2 regions of the Zongyangia sp. genome follow, and region 1 is predicted to be linked to the other one. Evidence: predicted binding sites of a transcription regulator. Region 1 holds the regulator's gene; the other holds the start of a gene.

Region 1 (9,116 bases):
CTCTTGACTTCCAGTCCGGCAATCCGGCCGGCATCCTTGGTAGCCTGGCGCTGTGCGTCGGTGAAGTAAGCCGGTACGGTAATAACCGCGTCATAGACCTTTTCGCCCAGATAGGCTTCTGCGTCAGTCTTCAGCTTTTGCAGGATCATAGCGGAAATTTCTTGGGGAGTAAAGCCTTTGCCATCAATATTTACCTTATAGTCAGAGCCCATATGGCGTTTGATGGAACTGACAGTGTGATCCGGATTAGCGATGGCCTGGCGTTTTGCAACCTGTCCTACCAGACGCTCACCGTTTTTAAAAGAGACAACAGAAGGTGTTGTCCGGTCGCCTTCCGCGTTGGGGATGACGACAGCCTCGCCGCCTTCCATGACGGCGACACATGAGTTTGTAGTACCTAAGTCAATGCCGATGATTTTTCCCATAATCAATTCCTCCTCGAATCTTACATTCGAATTCTATACTTTTCAGTTCGTTATATTCTGCATTTATGTGAAAGGCCCAGGGCCTTTGCTTCTTAATTTGCAACCTTCACCATGGCGTACCGCAGGATTTTGTCGCCCATCCGGTAGCCTTTCTGGAAGACCTCTACCACCTGGGACTGGCCCAGGGAATCGTCGTCCACATGCATCACCGCGTGATGCAGTGTTGGATCAAAGTCTCCCTCGGTGGGATTGATCTCCTCAATTCCCAGCTTTTTGATGGTTTCCAGCAGTCCGTCGTAGATCATCTGCACTCCCTTGCGGAAGTTCTCGTCGGTGCTTTCGGTGGCCAGGGCACGCTCGAAATTATCCAGCACCGTCAGAAACTGAGCTGCGGTATCCGCCTTGGCGTCGGTATAAATCTGATCTTTTTCCCGCTGGGAACGCTTGCGGAAGTTGTCAAATTCGGCCATGGAGCGCAACAGCTTATCGTTGAGATCCTTGACCTGCTCTTTGAGGGCCTCGGTTTCGTCGGGAGCCTTTGCCTCCTGCTCTGCTTGGGCGCTTTGAGAAGGGCTTTCCTGCTCGGTGCCCGCTGCCTCCTGCTGGGAAGCAGCTTCCTGCTCGGCGGCCTCCGGGCTCTTGTTTTTCTTTTCGGCCACGTCAATGTCTCCTTTCGGTTTTCATGATGTATGTGAAATGTTATTCGTTGGATGATGAAGACGTCTCGGGAGGGATATCCTCCTCTTCGGAAATTTCGGTGAGAAGCCGTCCCAAGGTGTCGGCAAAATACTGGATGTGGGGGATGAGTTTCGGATAATCCATCCGCACCGGCCCCACAATGCCAATGATGCCGGATCTGGAAGAGCCTACATTATAGCGGGCGATGACAATGCTGGAATCGGCAAGCTCTGATTTTCCAGCTTCTTTGCCGATGGAGACGTTTTTATCCTTCATCTCCTCGTTGATGAGCCGGAGCATTTCATCCCGCTTGTTGAGAAAGGTCAGAAGGTCGTGCGCTACAGGGGTGAACTCCTGATAGGTAAGCAGATTGGTTTCTCCTTCTACGTAGTAGCGCCCGGCGTAAATCTGCCGGCACAGATCGAAGATACAGACCAGCAGCGGCGTGAACACCCGGGAATATTCTCCCAGGGCCACAGCCACCGATTGAAGGTAGAGCTTGGAAACGCCTTCCAAGGACCGGCCTCTGAACCGGGAGTTGACATATTTCCGGAAGAAATCCAGCACCTGGGGGGTGACGGCAAAATCCACCCGGCAGACCTTGCTCTTGACCACGCCGTTGGAGGCGATGACCAAGACCACCAAGGTCCTGGGCCCGGAGGGGATAATGTCGATCCGGCGCACCGTTACATCCTCCGGCGTCATGGTGGAGGAAACGGTGACACAGTGGGTGGCTTGGGCCAGGGCCGTAGCCGCATCTTCCACCAACTGGTCGGGGTCGGGGTGCTGAATGTTAAAGAGCGCGTCGATTTCCGCCTTTTCGGCGGCGGTCAGGGGCTGGGTCTGCATCAGGTTGTTGATGTAGAGCCGGTATCCCTTGTGGGAGGGCACACGCCCTGCTGAAGTATGGGGCTGTTCAAGATAACCCATCTCAAACAGCGCCGCCATTTCGTTGCGGATGGTTGCGGGGGAGATTGCGTAATCCATCACCGATGCCAGCAGCTTGGAGCCTACCGGCTCACCGGTTTTGGTGTAAATCTCGATGATCGCTGAGAGGATTTGCATCTTCCGTCTATCCAGTTCCACAGCGTATCACCTCTTTTTGCTATTTTAGCACTCTTGATTATGGAGTGCTAAATCTTACAGTTATCAATGTATCACTTCTCTTTTAGTATGTCAAGGGACTTCATAGTTTATTTACAAAAATGTTGGCAATCGTCCACAGAGACTGCCAAAAAAGAAAACGCGGCTGTTTTTCGGCCGCGTTTTTTTAACAGGAGATAGTATTCAAGAGATGAGAAATAATGCTGTTGGAGAGGAGAAACCCCTCCGTCGTCAGGGAGAGATGATGTCCGTTGAGACAAAGAAGACCCCGGCGCTCCAGGGGCGGACAAGCCCTTTCCAAAGGGGAGACGTCAACGGAAAACCGGCTGCCCAGCTGATCCAGGTTGATCCCCTCTGCCAGCCGCAGCCCCAGCATGAACTCCTCGAAAAAGCCGCCCCCATCGCAGACGCCATCAAAGGGGATGTCTCCGAAGCCGGGCGCTTTACAGAAGGATTCCAGGTCCCGTGGCAGGGCAAAGCGGCTGCCGCCGTAGTAGGAATGGGCGGCAGGGCCAAAGCCCAGATATTCCTGGCACCGCCAGTATTTCAGGTTGTGGCGGCTCTCATAGCCCGGTTTCGCAAAGTTGGAAATTTCATACTGGTGAAAGCCCAAGGAGGAAAGCCCCTCCACCGCGGCCAGATACAGGTCGGCCTGGGTATCCTCGTCGGGGATTTGGGAGAGAAAGCGGGGGGAGTTGTAAACGGTGCCCTCCTCTACCTTTAATATATAAGAGGAGATATGGGCGGGCCCGAGGGAGGCGGCAAAATCCAGCGTTTGGGAGAGGGAGGAGGCTGTCTGTCCGATGACCCCCAGCATGACGTCCAGGGAGATGTTGTCTATCCCGCCCTGCCGGGCCAGCTCCACCGACTGGGCCACCTCTTCCCGGGTGTGGCGGCGGCCCAGAAGGCGCAGTTCGGAGGGGACGGCCGACTGCATGCCAAAGCTCACTCGGGTAAAACCCAGCGCCCCTAAGGCGGCGATGGTATCCCCCTCAGCGGCTCTGGGATTGGCCTCGGCGGTGATTTCACAGTCCTTAGAGAGTGGGAAATGGGCGGCCACCGCCTCCAAAATCCGGGAAAGCCGCTGAGATCCCAGCAAGGTAGGGGTGCCGCCTCCCAGATAAACGGAGTCCACCTTTTCCGTGGGGGCGGTAGCAATATGACGGAGCAGGGCGGCTGTGTAGACATCCATTGCCTCATTGCCGCCCCGGAGAGAATAGAAATCGCAGTAGGGGCATTTGGAGCGGCAGAAGGGAACGTGGATGTAAATGCCGATGGGCTGGGGCATCCAAAGACCTCCTTTGAGAAACCGGCCGCCGCAGGTCGCGGCGGCCGGTTTTGACAGATTTAGTCGTCCAGCTTGAGGACAGCCATAAAGGCCTCCTGGGGAACCTCCACAGTACCCAGCTGGCGCATCCGTTTTTTGCCTTCCTTCTGTTTTTCCAGAAGTTTCTTTTTTCGGGTGATGTCGCCGCCATAGCACTTGGCCAATACATCCTTGCGCATGGCTTTGACCGTCTCCCGAGCGATGATCTTGCCGCCGATGGCCGCCTGGATGGGCACCTCAAACATCTGGCGGGGAATATTTTCTTTGAGCTTCTCGCAGATCCGGCGGGCCCTGGGATAGGCGTTGTCGGCAAAGACGATGAAGGAGAGGGCGTCTACGATCTCGCCGTTTAAAAGGATGTCCAGCTTCACCAGCCGGGAGGGAACATAGCCCTTCATCTCATAGTCGAAGGAGGCATAGCCTTTGGTCCTGGACTTGAGGGCGTCGAAAAAGTCGTAGACAATCTCCCCCAAAGGCAGGTCGTAGTGAAGCTCTACCCGGTCGGTGTCAAGATACTTGGTATCCTTGTAGACGCCTCGCCGCTCCTGACACAGCTCCATGATGTTGCCAATATAGGCGGTGGGGGTCAGGATGTTGGCGGCGACCATAGGCTCCTCCGCATCCTGGATGGTGGCAGGGTCGGGGAAGTTGGTGGGGTTGTCGATATAGACAGTCTCCCCGGAGGTGAGGATGACCTTATAGATAACGCTGGGAGCGGTGGTAATGATGTCCAGATTAAACTCCCGCTCAATCCGCTCCTGGATGATCTCCATGTGGAGCAGACCCAAAAATCCGCATCGGAAGCCGAAGCCCAACGCCACCGAGGTTTCCGGCTCAAAGGAGAGGGAGGCGTCGTTGAGCTGAAGCTTTTCCAGGGCCTCCCGGAGATCCGGATATTTGGCCCCGTCGGCAGGGTAGATGCCGCAGAACACCATGGGGTTGACCTTCCGGTAACCGGGCAAGGGTTCCGCCGCCGGATTTGCCGCGTCGGTGACAGTGTCGCCCACCGTGGTGTCCTGTACCGTTTTAATGCTGGCGGTGATGTATCCCACCTGTCCGGCGGAAAGCTCCTCCAGAGGAATCAGGTTGGTCGCCCCCATGGCGCCGGCTTCCACCACAGTAAACTCGGAGCCGGAAGCCATCATCCGGATGGTCATGCCGGGGCGGACCGTCCCCTCCATGACCCGGACATAGACGATGACGCCTTTGTAGCTGTCGTAATAGGAGTCGAAGATCAGCGCTTTCAAAGGGGCGTGGTCATCCCCCTGAGGAGCGGGGATATCGGTGACCACCCGTTCCAGCACCTCTTCGATATTGATCCCCGCCTTGGCAGAGATCCGGGGGGCATCTAGGGCGGGAATGCCGATGATGTCCTCGATTTCGTGGCAGACCCGGTCTGGATCTGCGGCGGGCAGATCGATTTTGTTGATGATAGGCACGACCTCCAGGTCGTGCTCAATGGCAAGGTAGGTATTGGCCAGGGTCTGGGCTTCAATGCCCTGGGAGGCGTCCACCACCAAAAGGGCCCCTTCGCAGGCCGCCAGGGAGCGGGAAACCTCATAGTTAAAGTCCACATGTCCCGGGGTGTCGATGAGGTTAAAACAGTAATGCTCCCCGTTTTTAGCCTCATAATCCAGCCGGACGGCCCGGGCTTTGATGGTAATGCCCCTTTCCCGTTCCAGCTCCATGTTGTCCAGAATCTGGTCCTCCATGTCCCGCTGGGCCACGGTGCTGGTCATCTCCAGCATCCGGTCGGCCAGGGTGGACTTGCCGTGGTCTATATGTGCGATAATGCAGAAGTTGCGGATGTGTTCGCGGTCATACTGCAACAGTGATCACCTCTTCGCCGTTGTCTAAAGCGCCCCTAGGCAGGGCGGAATCCAAGGGATTTACAGCTCATTATAGCACAACAAAAGCGCCCTTCGCAACAGAGATGGGCGCTTTGGTGAAATATTCAAAAGGGAAGAACCTGCTGCCAGTCAAGCCCTCCGGCGTAGGAGATCAGATCGGGGATAAACCGGTAGCGGATGGGGATGAGGGTGCGAAAAGGGTAGACAGCTTCCCGGATATCCGTAAAGATGCCGGTATCCAGGGTGTAATCCTTGCCCAGCCAGGTGATATTGGCCTGATCTTCCCCTGTCCTTTCAACCAGAAGCAGGGCGTTGTCATCGCCGAAGCCACGGGCGCGGGAATGAATGTCAGCGACGAAGATGCCCATCATCCCCAGATAGAGGAGGATGGAAATGGCAAAGCTGGCAAAAAAATAGCGAAGCTGCTCTTTGGACATGTGTTTTGACTTCCTTATTTTATATTATTCCCCCTGGGATAGGATCAGCTCAGCCAAGGCCTTGCCGCACAGCTCCCCGGAATAGACAGCCTCCTCCAGGGAATTGCCGTGGGCGCCAAACTCCAGAAGCAGGCTGCCGGGGGTCTTATTCATATTATAAAGGCGGTAGCAAAAGAAGATGGGGCGGGTCAGCCCCGGATAATCGGCCTCCATCTGGCTTTGAAAGGCGGCGGCAAACCGGAGGTTATCCGGCCAGTTTGGCATATTCATGGTGCCGTCGTCACAGCCGGAAATAATCATGATCTGGGCCGCCTTTTTGCCGTCGATTTCCGCCACCGGCGCAATGCGGGTGCCGTCGCTTTCCTCAATAGCGTCCCGGTGGACGTCGATGGTGATTTTGATGGAAGGGTATTCATCTAAATATTTCTGAATGGTCTCTGCGCTGCGCTCATAGGCGCCGTTGTATGAAGGGTAATCGTGGAGGGTGGTGTCGTGGATGACCCCGATACCGGCAGCCTCCAGCTGTTTGGCAATTTCATCCCCCACCCGGATCATGTTTTTATCCTGCTCGGTAGAGCGGGAATTATACCTGTCATCATAGTAGTCACGGGTCACCGGCTCATAGGCCTCGGTGGCATGGGTGTGGTAGATAAGGACGGTAGGTTCCTCCGGGGTGGAGAGATCCAAATCCCACGCCTCGTCCAGCTGGGCCTGCACGTCACTGTTGGAAAGTTCGGTGGAATTTTTGAGGAATCCGTGGTCCAGAGGGATGTAGATACCGCCGGCCTGGGCGGTATAGGTCCGCTCCACAATGGGGCCTCGGTTTTCCTCCGGCACCGGCTCCACCTGGATGGACTCTGAGGAGGAAGAGGATTCGGACTGGGATTCCTCAGAGGATTCCGACTCCGGTTGGGTGGTGGAGGGCGGCGTCACATAGGGGTCGGATTCCTCCTCCCCGTCGTCGATCTCATCGGCAAAGCGCTGGCGGATCAGGGAAAGGCCGCCGTCGGGCATCCCCAGGACCGCGGAGAGAACCGCCGCCTGCTGGGTGAATTTTTCGATATAGGGGGCGGACACTGCCGCTACCTTAATGCAAACGGCCAAAATGGCCGCCACAAGACAAAGGGAAAGGATTTTTTTACCCGTCCGGCCCAGACGGCGATTCCTTCTTTTTCGCATCAAATGCATAACCTCCTCCCTTTGGATCGGGAAACAAAACGAACGCCATTATCATTTCTATGCGGAGGAGGGGAAGGGTATGCTTACCGAGGACGGGCAGGCTACATGGTCAAATAGATTAGGTCTTCCCGGCTGATATCCGGTTGCAGGGCGCTGTTGATGCCAAGGGAGATGACCTTGGCCGAGCGGGAAATCAGGGTGTCAATGTCCCGGGGCGTCACCATCATGGCGCTCTGGGAGGTCGGCGGGGGAAGGGAAGCCCCCGCCTGCTCCAAAACGCTGTGGGCCAGGGTGGTGGAATCCACAACAGTGGGTACCCCCATGGAGATGACGGGCACCCCCAGGGTGGAGCGGCTCAGTTCCTTGCGGCGGTTGAGGACCCCGGAGCCGGGAGAGATGCCGGTATCGGAGATCTGCACAGTTCGCCCCAAGCGCTGAGGATTTTGGGCGGCCAAGGCGTCGATGACGATGACCTGATCGGGCTTTACAAAGTCGACCAGGGCGCCGATGATTTCTGAGGTTTCCATGCCGGTCTGCCCCAAAACACCGGGGGAGATGGCCGCCACCGGGGCCAGAGTATCCAGCCCTGCCGCAGAGGCCGCCGCCCCCTGGATGTGGCGGGTGGCCAGGATGCCCTCGGTCACCAAAGGCCCCAGGGCGTCGGGAGTAATGTTGTGGTTGCCCAGTCCCACCACCAAGGTAAGGCCCCGCCCCCGCAAAAGCCGCCGCAGGGAGGAACAGACGGCCTCCACAGCGTCGTCAGCCGCGGTAATCGAGGCGGAAAAGGCCTCCACTGTAATGGTAATGTAGGTACCGATGGGCTTGTGCAGCCGGTGAGCGGCCTCTTGACTATGGATCTGGATGGTGCTAACCTGGACATTGCCGATCTGGCTGTCCTGTGATGTGATGCCGGGAATTTCCTTTTCGGTGAGAAACTCCCTTGCCTCTATGGCGAGGTCGGTGCGGAAGTTCATTTTGGGCCTCCTCTGGCTGCTTTGTCCCCCAGACGGGGAGAAAAGCAAAAATAATCAAGTTTTTTACGGAAAAACCGCAATTTTCTAAGCGTAACCAGTTGATTTTTTGAAAAAATAATGCTAATATAATTTGTACTGTCTTCGAGTTATAAAAGGAGGTGTAATGATGCCTAACATTAAATCTGCAAAGAAAAGAGTTAAGGTCAATGCAGTGAAAGCCATGCAGAACAAAGCCCTCAAGAGCAACCTCAAAACCGTCATCAAAAAAGCTGAGCTTGCCACTGCGGAAGGTGCGGCCGATATGCAGGACAGCGTAAAGCTGGCAGTTAAAAAGATCGATCAGGCTTGTGCAAAGGGGCTTATGCATAAAAATTGCGCATCCAGAAAGAAATCTCATCTTGTCAGCAAGATGAATGCCGCTGCTGCAAAATAGCCTTTAGCGAATATTGTCTTACGCAAAAGCAGGATGTATGCTGGAGTGACAGCATACAAACTGCTTTTTTACTTTCCCGGATATTTTTTTCATGGAATGACACAATCCGCTCAAAACCGCAGGAAATACCAGTTGACACCGAGGGCCGCTTTGTTTATCATAGAGACAAGATAACCTTGTGTTCTATTTCTGTATCTTTGACGGATGGAGGTTTTATAGATGATGTCTAGAGACAAGCTGAAATTCTTGACAGTGGTGCTGAGCATTTTTTCCTTGGTGGCCTCTGTGGCGTACATTGCTTACCGGATGGCCAGCGAGCGGGCCTATCGGGAAAAATGGAAGGACTATAACGACTGCGGCATATAAACGATGGAGAGTAAAGGACGGCGAAACGCCGTCCTTTTTATATTTTGTCTATGGGGTATACTGCCGCCGCAGATGGACGATAAAATCCACCGCCCTTGCAGCACAGGTGCCTGGGCGGAATCCTGCCGCCCGGCAGGCTAGGATTTCTCTTTTGGTTTAAAAATGAGGGCGATGAGTAGGCCGAAAAAGATGGCGGCGGAGATGCCGGCGGCAGCGGCAGTGATACCACCGGTCAGAGCGCCTAAGAGCCCCTGTTCCGCTACGGCCTTGTGGACGCCTTTGGCCAGCAGATTGCCAAATCCGGTCAGGGGGACGGTGGCGCCGGCGCCGGCGAAGTCCACCA
Region 2 (5,808 bases), on a different contig from region 1:
TGCAACGGCGTATGTCCCGTAGGAGCACCCAATCCCCAGTAATGAAATAGGTACAAAAAAAGCGCACACCCTAGGGTGTGCGCTTTTCTTTTTGCTTTAGAATTCCAGTTTTTTCTCGATGTAGGGCACAAGCTCCGCAATGGGCATCCGGGTCTGCTCCATGGTATCCCGATCCCGTACGGTGATGCAGCCATCCTCCACACTGTCAAAGTCGAAGGTGATGCACAGGGGGGTGCCGATCTCATCCTGCCGGCGGTAGCGCTTGCCGATGGAACCGGCGTCGTCGTAATCCACCATGAAATGCTTGGCAAGGTCATGATAGATGGCAGTGGCCTGCTCGGACAGCTTCTTGGAAAGGGGCAGGATACAAGCCTTGTAGGGGGCCAGGGCCGGATGGAGATGCATGACCACACGGGTGTCCTTTTCGCCCACCTGCTCCTCGTCGTAGGCCTCGCACAGGAAGGCCAGAGCCACCCGGTCGGCGCCCAGGGAGGGCTCGATGACATAGGGGATGTACCGCTCGTTGGTCTCCGGGTCGAAGTACTCCAGGCTCTTGGTGGAGTGTTTCATATGCTGGGACAGGTCGAAATCGGTGCGGTCGGCAATGCCCCACAGCTCGCCCCAGCCAAAGGGGAACATGAACTCAATATCGGTGGTGGCGTTGGAATAGTGGGAAAGTTCTTCCTTCTCATGATCCCGCAGCCGGAGGTTTTCATCCTTGATACCCAGATTCAGCAGGAAGTTGTGGCAGTAATCCTTCCAGTAGGCGAACCACTCCAGATCGGTACCCGGCTTGCAGAAGAACTCCAGCTCCATCTGCTCAAACTCACGGGTACGGAAGATGAAGTTGCCCGGAGTGATCTCGTTGCGGAAGGATTTTCCGATCTGGGAGACACCGAAAGGCAGCTTCCTGCGGGTGGTGCGCTGGATGTTGGAAAAGTTGACAAAGATACCCTGGGCGGTCTCAGGACGCAGATACAGTTCGCTCTTAGCGTCCTCGGTGACACCCTGGAAGGTCTTGAACATCAGGTTAAATTTGCGGATATCGGTAAAGTTGGTGGAACCGCAGTCCGGGCATTTGACGCCCTTTTCTTTGATGAAATCCATCATCTGCTGGTCGCTCCAGCCGTTGGGGGCCACGCCGGTCTGCTCCTCGATGAGCTTATCGGCACGATGGCGGGTTTTGCAGTCCTTGCAGTCCATCAGCGGGTCAGAAAAACCGCCTACATGGCCGGAAGCCACCCACACCTGGGGATTCATCAGGATGGCGCTGTCCAGCCCCACGTTGTAGGGGGACTCCTGGACAAATTTCTTCCACCATGCCCGCTTGACATTGTTTTTAAACTCCACACCCAGGGGACCATAGTCCCAGGAGTTGGAAAGGCCGCCGTAGATTTCGCTGCCCGGATAGACAAAGCCGCGGCCTTTGCACAGGGCCACAATCTTGTCCATGGTTTTCTCAGAATTGAGCATAACTTTACCTCCCATTTTCTATCCATTACAGACCGACTGCTCCATCGCGTCTGGTGATTCCTCACGAGGAAAATCCATATACTAACTTCTTAATTTTAAACTTCAGGGCAGGATAAGTCAAGGCAAAAGGGGATAAAACCGCCATTTTTCCCCTGTAAACCTGCAAGAATTATTGACAGAGAGGGAAGATTCCGCTATAATATTGTTCGCACCACAAATAAAGAGATCCTGCGCTGACTTTGCTAGCACATTCTGATATCGATGATAGGGGCGCAGGTGCGTACAACTTCTATTTCCCTGGTGCGACGACGAGGCGTAGCTCAGTTTGGTAGAGTGCTTGGTTTGGGACCAAGATGCCGCAGGTTCGAGTCCTGTCGCCTCGACCAGGCTGAGCCTGGACGCAATCCGCGTTCCGGGCTCAGTTTTTTCTTTTGCCTTTTCGCCCGCGCTTAAGGCGGGCATCTTTTTTGTGGCGCAAACCACCAGGCTGAGCCTGGACGCAATCCGCGTTCCGGGCTCAGTTTTTTCTTTTGCCTTTTTGCCCGCGCTTAAGGCGGGCATCTTTTTTGTGGCGAAAACCCACCAGGCTGAGCCTGGACGCAATCCGCGTTCCAGGCTCAGTTTTTTCTTTTGCCTTGCCACTCGCGTTTGCAGCAGGTATCTTTTTTGTGGCACAAACCAAGGAATTATCCTCAACAAATGGCATGTTCATGCCGTTTGTTGAGGTTTTTTCTTTGCAGTGGGATTTGTGGGCGGCCTTTAAAAATCATATATTTTGTAACGAGTCATGGCTTCTTTTGTGAATTTTAGCACTAGCCTCTTGACAGTGCTAATATGGAGTGATATAACAAAGTTGTTCCAAGAGAGAGGGACGGAAAGGGTTCCTCCCGCAGGGCAAGAAATAAGCGAAAAGATTGGAGGAATGACTTATGTTGCCCAGCATTTTTGGTGAAAATTTGTTTGATGATTTCTTTGATGATGATTTTATGCGTTCCATGTGGAACCGCCGCAATCCGTTGTATGGCAAACATGCCAAGAACCTGATGAAGACTGATGTACGGGAAACGGATACTACCTATGAAGTTGATATTGACCTGCCCGGCTTTAAGAAAGACGAGATTGATGTAGACTTGAAGGATGGTTATCTGACCATCAGCGCCGCCAAGGGCCTGGATAAAGATGAAAAGGATAAGAAAGGCAAATATATCCGCCAGGAGCGGTACGCAGGCGCCCTGAGAAGAAGCTTCTATGTGGGCGATATAGAGTCGAAGGATGTATCCGCCAAGTATGAAGACGGTATCCTGAAGATCTCCCTGCCCAAAGAGGCCAAAAAGCAGCTGCCGAAGACAACGACCATTGCCATCGAATAAGCGCAACAAATTGATACAGAAGGAGCGTCTCATGGGACGCTCCTTTTTGTTTTTGAATGGCACTGGACAAGACAGGAGCAGGGGAGTATGATGAGAAAACGAAAGGGGGGCGTAGGCCATTGAACCGGCTGACAAGAAAACAGGGAAACGGATCCGGTTATCAGGTAGACAGCCAACAGATCCAGCCCCTGGAGGAAGGTTATGGCGGCGAGGCCGTCGAAAGGCTGGCGAAACTGGAAAACCTCTGGGAAGACCTGGAGCAGAAACAGAAGGAGATCTCCCAAAAGCTGGAGCAGCTGCGGGGAGAGGGGCGGACCAAAAGCGCCCAATTCCGGGAGCTGATGGGAAAGAAGCTTTCCAACAGCTATGTGCTGGCCCTGTTCAAGGATTATGAGATCGACGGGGAGTCGAAGAAATAGAAAAGATCACCAGCATCCTGGCAAGGTCAGGATCACACAAGTGCATAGGCGAAAATAAGGCAGCCGCTTCCTGCAAGGGGAAATCCCCCGGCAGGAGGCGGCTGTTTTTTTGCGGCCGATAGCTGCGGAGTGTCTCTGTTTTTTTCTCAATATTCTTTACATTACGAAAACCGAACTTTACACTGCCTTCACGCAAACATGATTGTCCCTCCTTCGCCGGCTGGCTATGATGGATGATGGATCACAAAGCCTGGATCGATGGCAGGCGGCCTTTTCCACGACAGGAAAGAGGGAGAAAACGCCAAGGTCTGAAACCCCGAAGTATAGTTACAGGCATCATGAACTGGGAATCTGCTCCAGAAAAGCGGGCGGCCGGCGAATTTGGTCCAGCCGAAGTCCGAACAGCCGCAGCTTGGATGGCAACAGTTCCTTTTTCTGTTTCCGGCGGAGGGCTGTGTCGGGACACAGAGAGAAATCGCGTTGGAGGAAATGAATTTCATGTGGGATAAGTTAAAAATCAAACTGAAGGATCGGACCCATGCCTTGAAGGAGTGGCTGCAAAAGCCAAAAAACCTGGCGGGACTTGGGGCAGGGGCGGTGCTTTTCGCCGGGCTGATCGCCTGGGGCGTCTGGATCAACCAGCCGGTGGAGGGACAGGTGCCCACCAGCGCCAGCCAGATGGCTTATGACAAGGCGGTGGTGACGGCGGTGCTCTCCGATGATGCCCAGCCCGATGAGGATGCCGAAGGAAAGCGGGTGGGTACCCAAGAACTGGAGATCAAAATCCTCACCGGCGCCCACAAAGATGAAATTATGACCCTGACAAACCCTATGAGCGCCCTGTTCAATGTGGATTTAGATAAAGGGGATCAGGTCATCGTCCGGATTATGACCGACGATGAGGGCAGCTATTATCCTTCCCTTTTTAACTACGACCGGGGGATTGTCCTAGGCGTTTTTGTCCTGATTTTCTTTGTCCTGCTGGCTGTGCTGGGAGGAAAGAAGGGAATGGGGGCCTTGGCCGGACTGATTTTCACCCTGGCATGCATCTGGTTTATCCTCATTCCCAGCATTATCCGAGGACTGCCCGCCATCCCGGTAACGGTAGCCATGGTGGCGGTGACAGCGGCGGGGGCTCTGGTGCTGCTCAACGGATTTTCCCAAAAGACCCTTTGCTCGGTGCTGGGCTGTGTCATCGGCGTCGTGGTAGCCGGGGGGATTGCGGCCCTGGTGGGAACGATCACCCCCATGAACGGCTTTAACATGCCGGAGGCGGAAAACCTCATCCTTTACGGCGCCGACCAGGGGCTGAAGATCAGCGGTCTATTGGTCTGCGGCGTCCTCATCTCCGCCTTGGGGGCGGTCATGGATGTGGCCCTGGGAATCGCCTCCTCGGTCTGGGAGCTAAAGGAGCAAAATCCCCGGCTGACGGCGGGAGAGCTTTTCCGCTCCGGCATGCACATTGGCCGGGACGCCATGGGCACCATGGCCAACACCCTGATCCTGGCCTTTGCGGGTTCTTCTTTTAATATGCTCATCCTGGTGCAGACCTATGACATCCCCTTTCTCCAGCTCATCAACACCGATTATATCTGCATCGAGATCATCCAGAGCATCGCAGGGGCCATGGGGATCCTATTATGTGTGCCAATTGTCGCCTTGATCAGCGCCCGAATGATGGCTGGGCGCAAAGGCGTTTGAAAATAGATGTTCATACGAATCAAAGGAGGATATGAAGGCCAATGAAAACCAAGAATGGTCTGAAAAGGGTGGTATCCCTGATCCTGGTAATGTTGATGCTCCTTTCCCTGGTGCCTACGGCAGCCTTTGCCGCGGGAACGGGGGAGTATCACAAGATTGCAGGCAGCGATGATTTTACCACCGGCGAGTATGTTATGATGGTGGACACCGGCTATGCCGTGGGTCCCATGGACGGCACCTGGGTTTCCGCTGTCGCCCTGACCCCGGATGGGGACACGGTGACAAATCCAGCAACCGCGGTAGTGGAGATTACCGTCACAGGTACCTCCGCCAAGATCAAGCTCAGCGACGGTGCCTTTATCGCGCCCAAAGGGGGCAACAATAACGGCATCAATGAAGGGGAATACGATTGGACTTGGACGGAAACAGACGGAAAGTTTGTCTTTTCCGGCACCGGCAGCGATACGGTGGTTTTAGCCAGCAACAGAGCCTCAGACAACAAATTCCGGGGCTATAAGCAGACGACCGCCACCAACAATCCCGGCGGATATCCCCACGAGTTTACCCTCTACAAATTAGAGGAGGGCGGCTCCGGGGAGGTAACGGTGGCAGCCCCCTCCGCCAACCCCCAGGCAGGCGCGGTGGCAGAGGGTACCTCCATCACCCTGAGCACCACGACAACCGGCGCCCAGATCTACTACACCCTGGATGGGAGCGACCCTGCCGACAGCGGCAATTCCTCCCGCCAGCTTTACGGCGACGGGAATAAGCCGGTGATCAGCGCCGCCTGCACCCTGAAAGCGGTGGCGGTGCTGGATGGCGTTTACAGCGCGGTACAGACCCTC

What was found. Region 1 encodes HrcA, which represses chaperone genes, less so after heat shock. Its sites were predicted from a motif close to TGTTAGCACTCNNNNNNNNNGAGTGCTAACA; they were not measured.
Region 2: a site for HrcA is predicted at 2,278-2,308, ahead of ACZ25G_RS09005 (Hsp20/alpha crystallin family protein). Genes of this name have one in related genera too.

The regions. Positions count from the first base shown of each region.
Region 1 covers NZ_CBDTOK010000037.1:19,166-28,281, reverse strand. Annotated here, with positions in the region: gene dnaK (molecular chaperone DnaK) at 1-425, opposite strand, end outside; gene grpE (nucleotide exchange factor GrpE) at 518-1,084, opposite strand; gene hrcA (heat-inducible transcriptional repressor HrcA) at 1,125-2,189, opposite strand; gene hemW (radical SAM family heme chaperone HemW) at 2,374-3,495, opposite strand; gene lepA (translation elongation factor 4) at 3,555-5,363, opposite strand; gene ACZ25G_RS02240 (hypothetical protein) at 5,489-5,821, opposite strand; gene spoIIP (stage II sporulation protein P) at 5,846-7,000, opposite strand; gene gpr (GPR endopeptidase) at 7,102-7,974, opposite strand; gene rpsT (30S ribosomal protein S20) at 8,141-8,407, shown strand; gene ACZ25G_RS02220 (hypothetical protein) at 8,627-8,773, shown strand; gene spoVAE (stage V sporulation protein AE) at 8,911-9,116, opposite strand, start outside.
Region 2 covers NZ_CBDTOK010000142.1:207-6,014, reverse strand. Annotated here, with positions in the region: gene ACZ25G_RS09025 (4Fe-4S binding protein) at 1-42, shown strand, start outside; gene ACZ25G_RS09020 (glycine--tRNA ligase) at 97-1,473, opposite strand; tRNA gene ACZ25G_RS09015 (tRNA-Pro) at 1,783-1,859, shown strand; gene ACZ25G_RS09010 (hypothetical protein) at 1,991-2,179, opposite strand; gene ACZ25G_RS09005 (Hsp20/alpha crystallin family protein) at 2,403-2,843, shown strand; gene ACZ25G_RS09000 (hypothetical protein) at 2,900-3,262, shown strand; gene ACZ25G_RS08995 (YibE/F family protein) at 3,761-4,963, shown strand; partial or broken gene ACZ25G_RS08990 (chitobiase/beta-hexosaminidase C-terminal domain-containing protein) at 5,005-5,808, shown strand, end outside.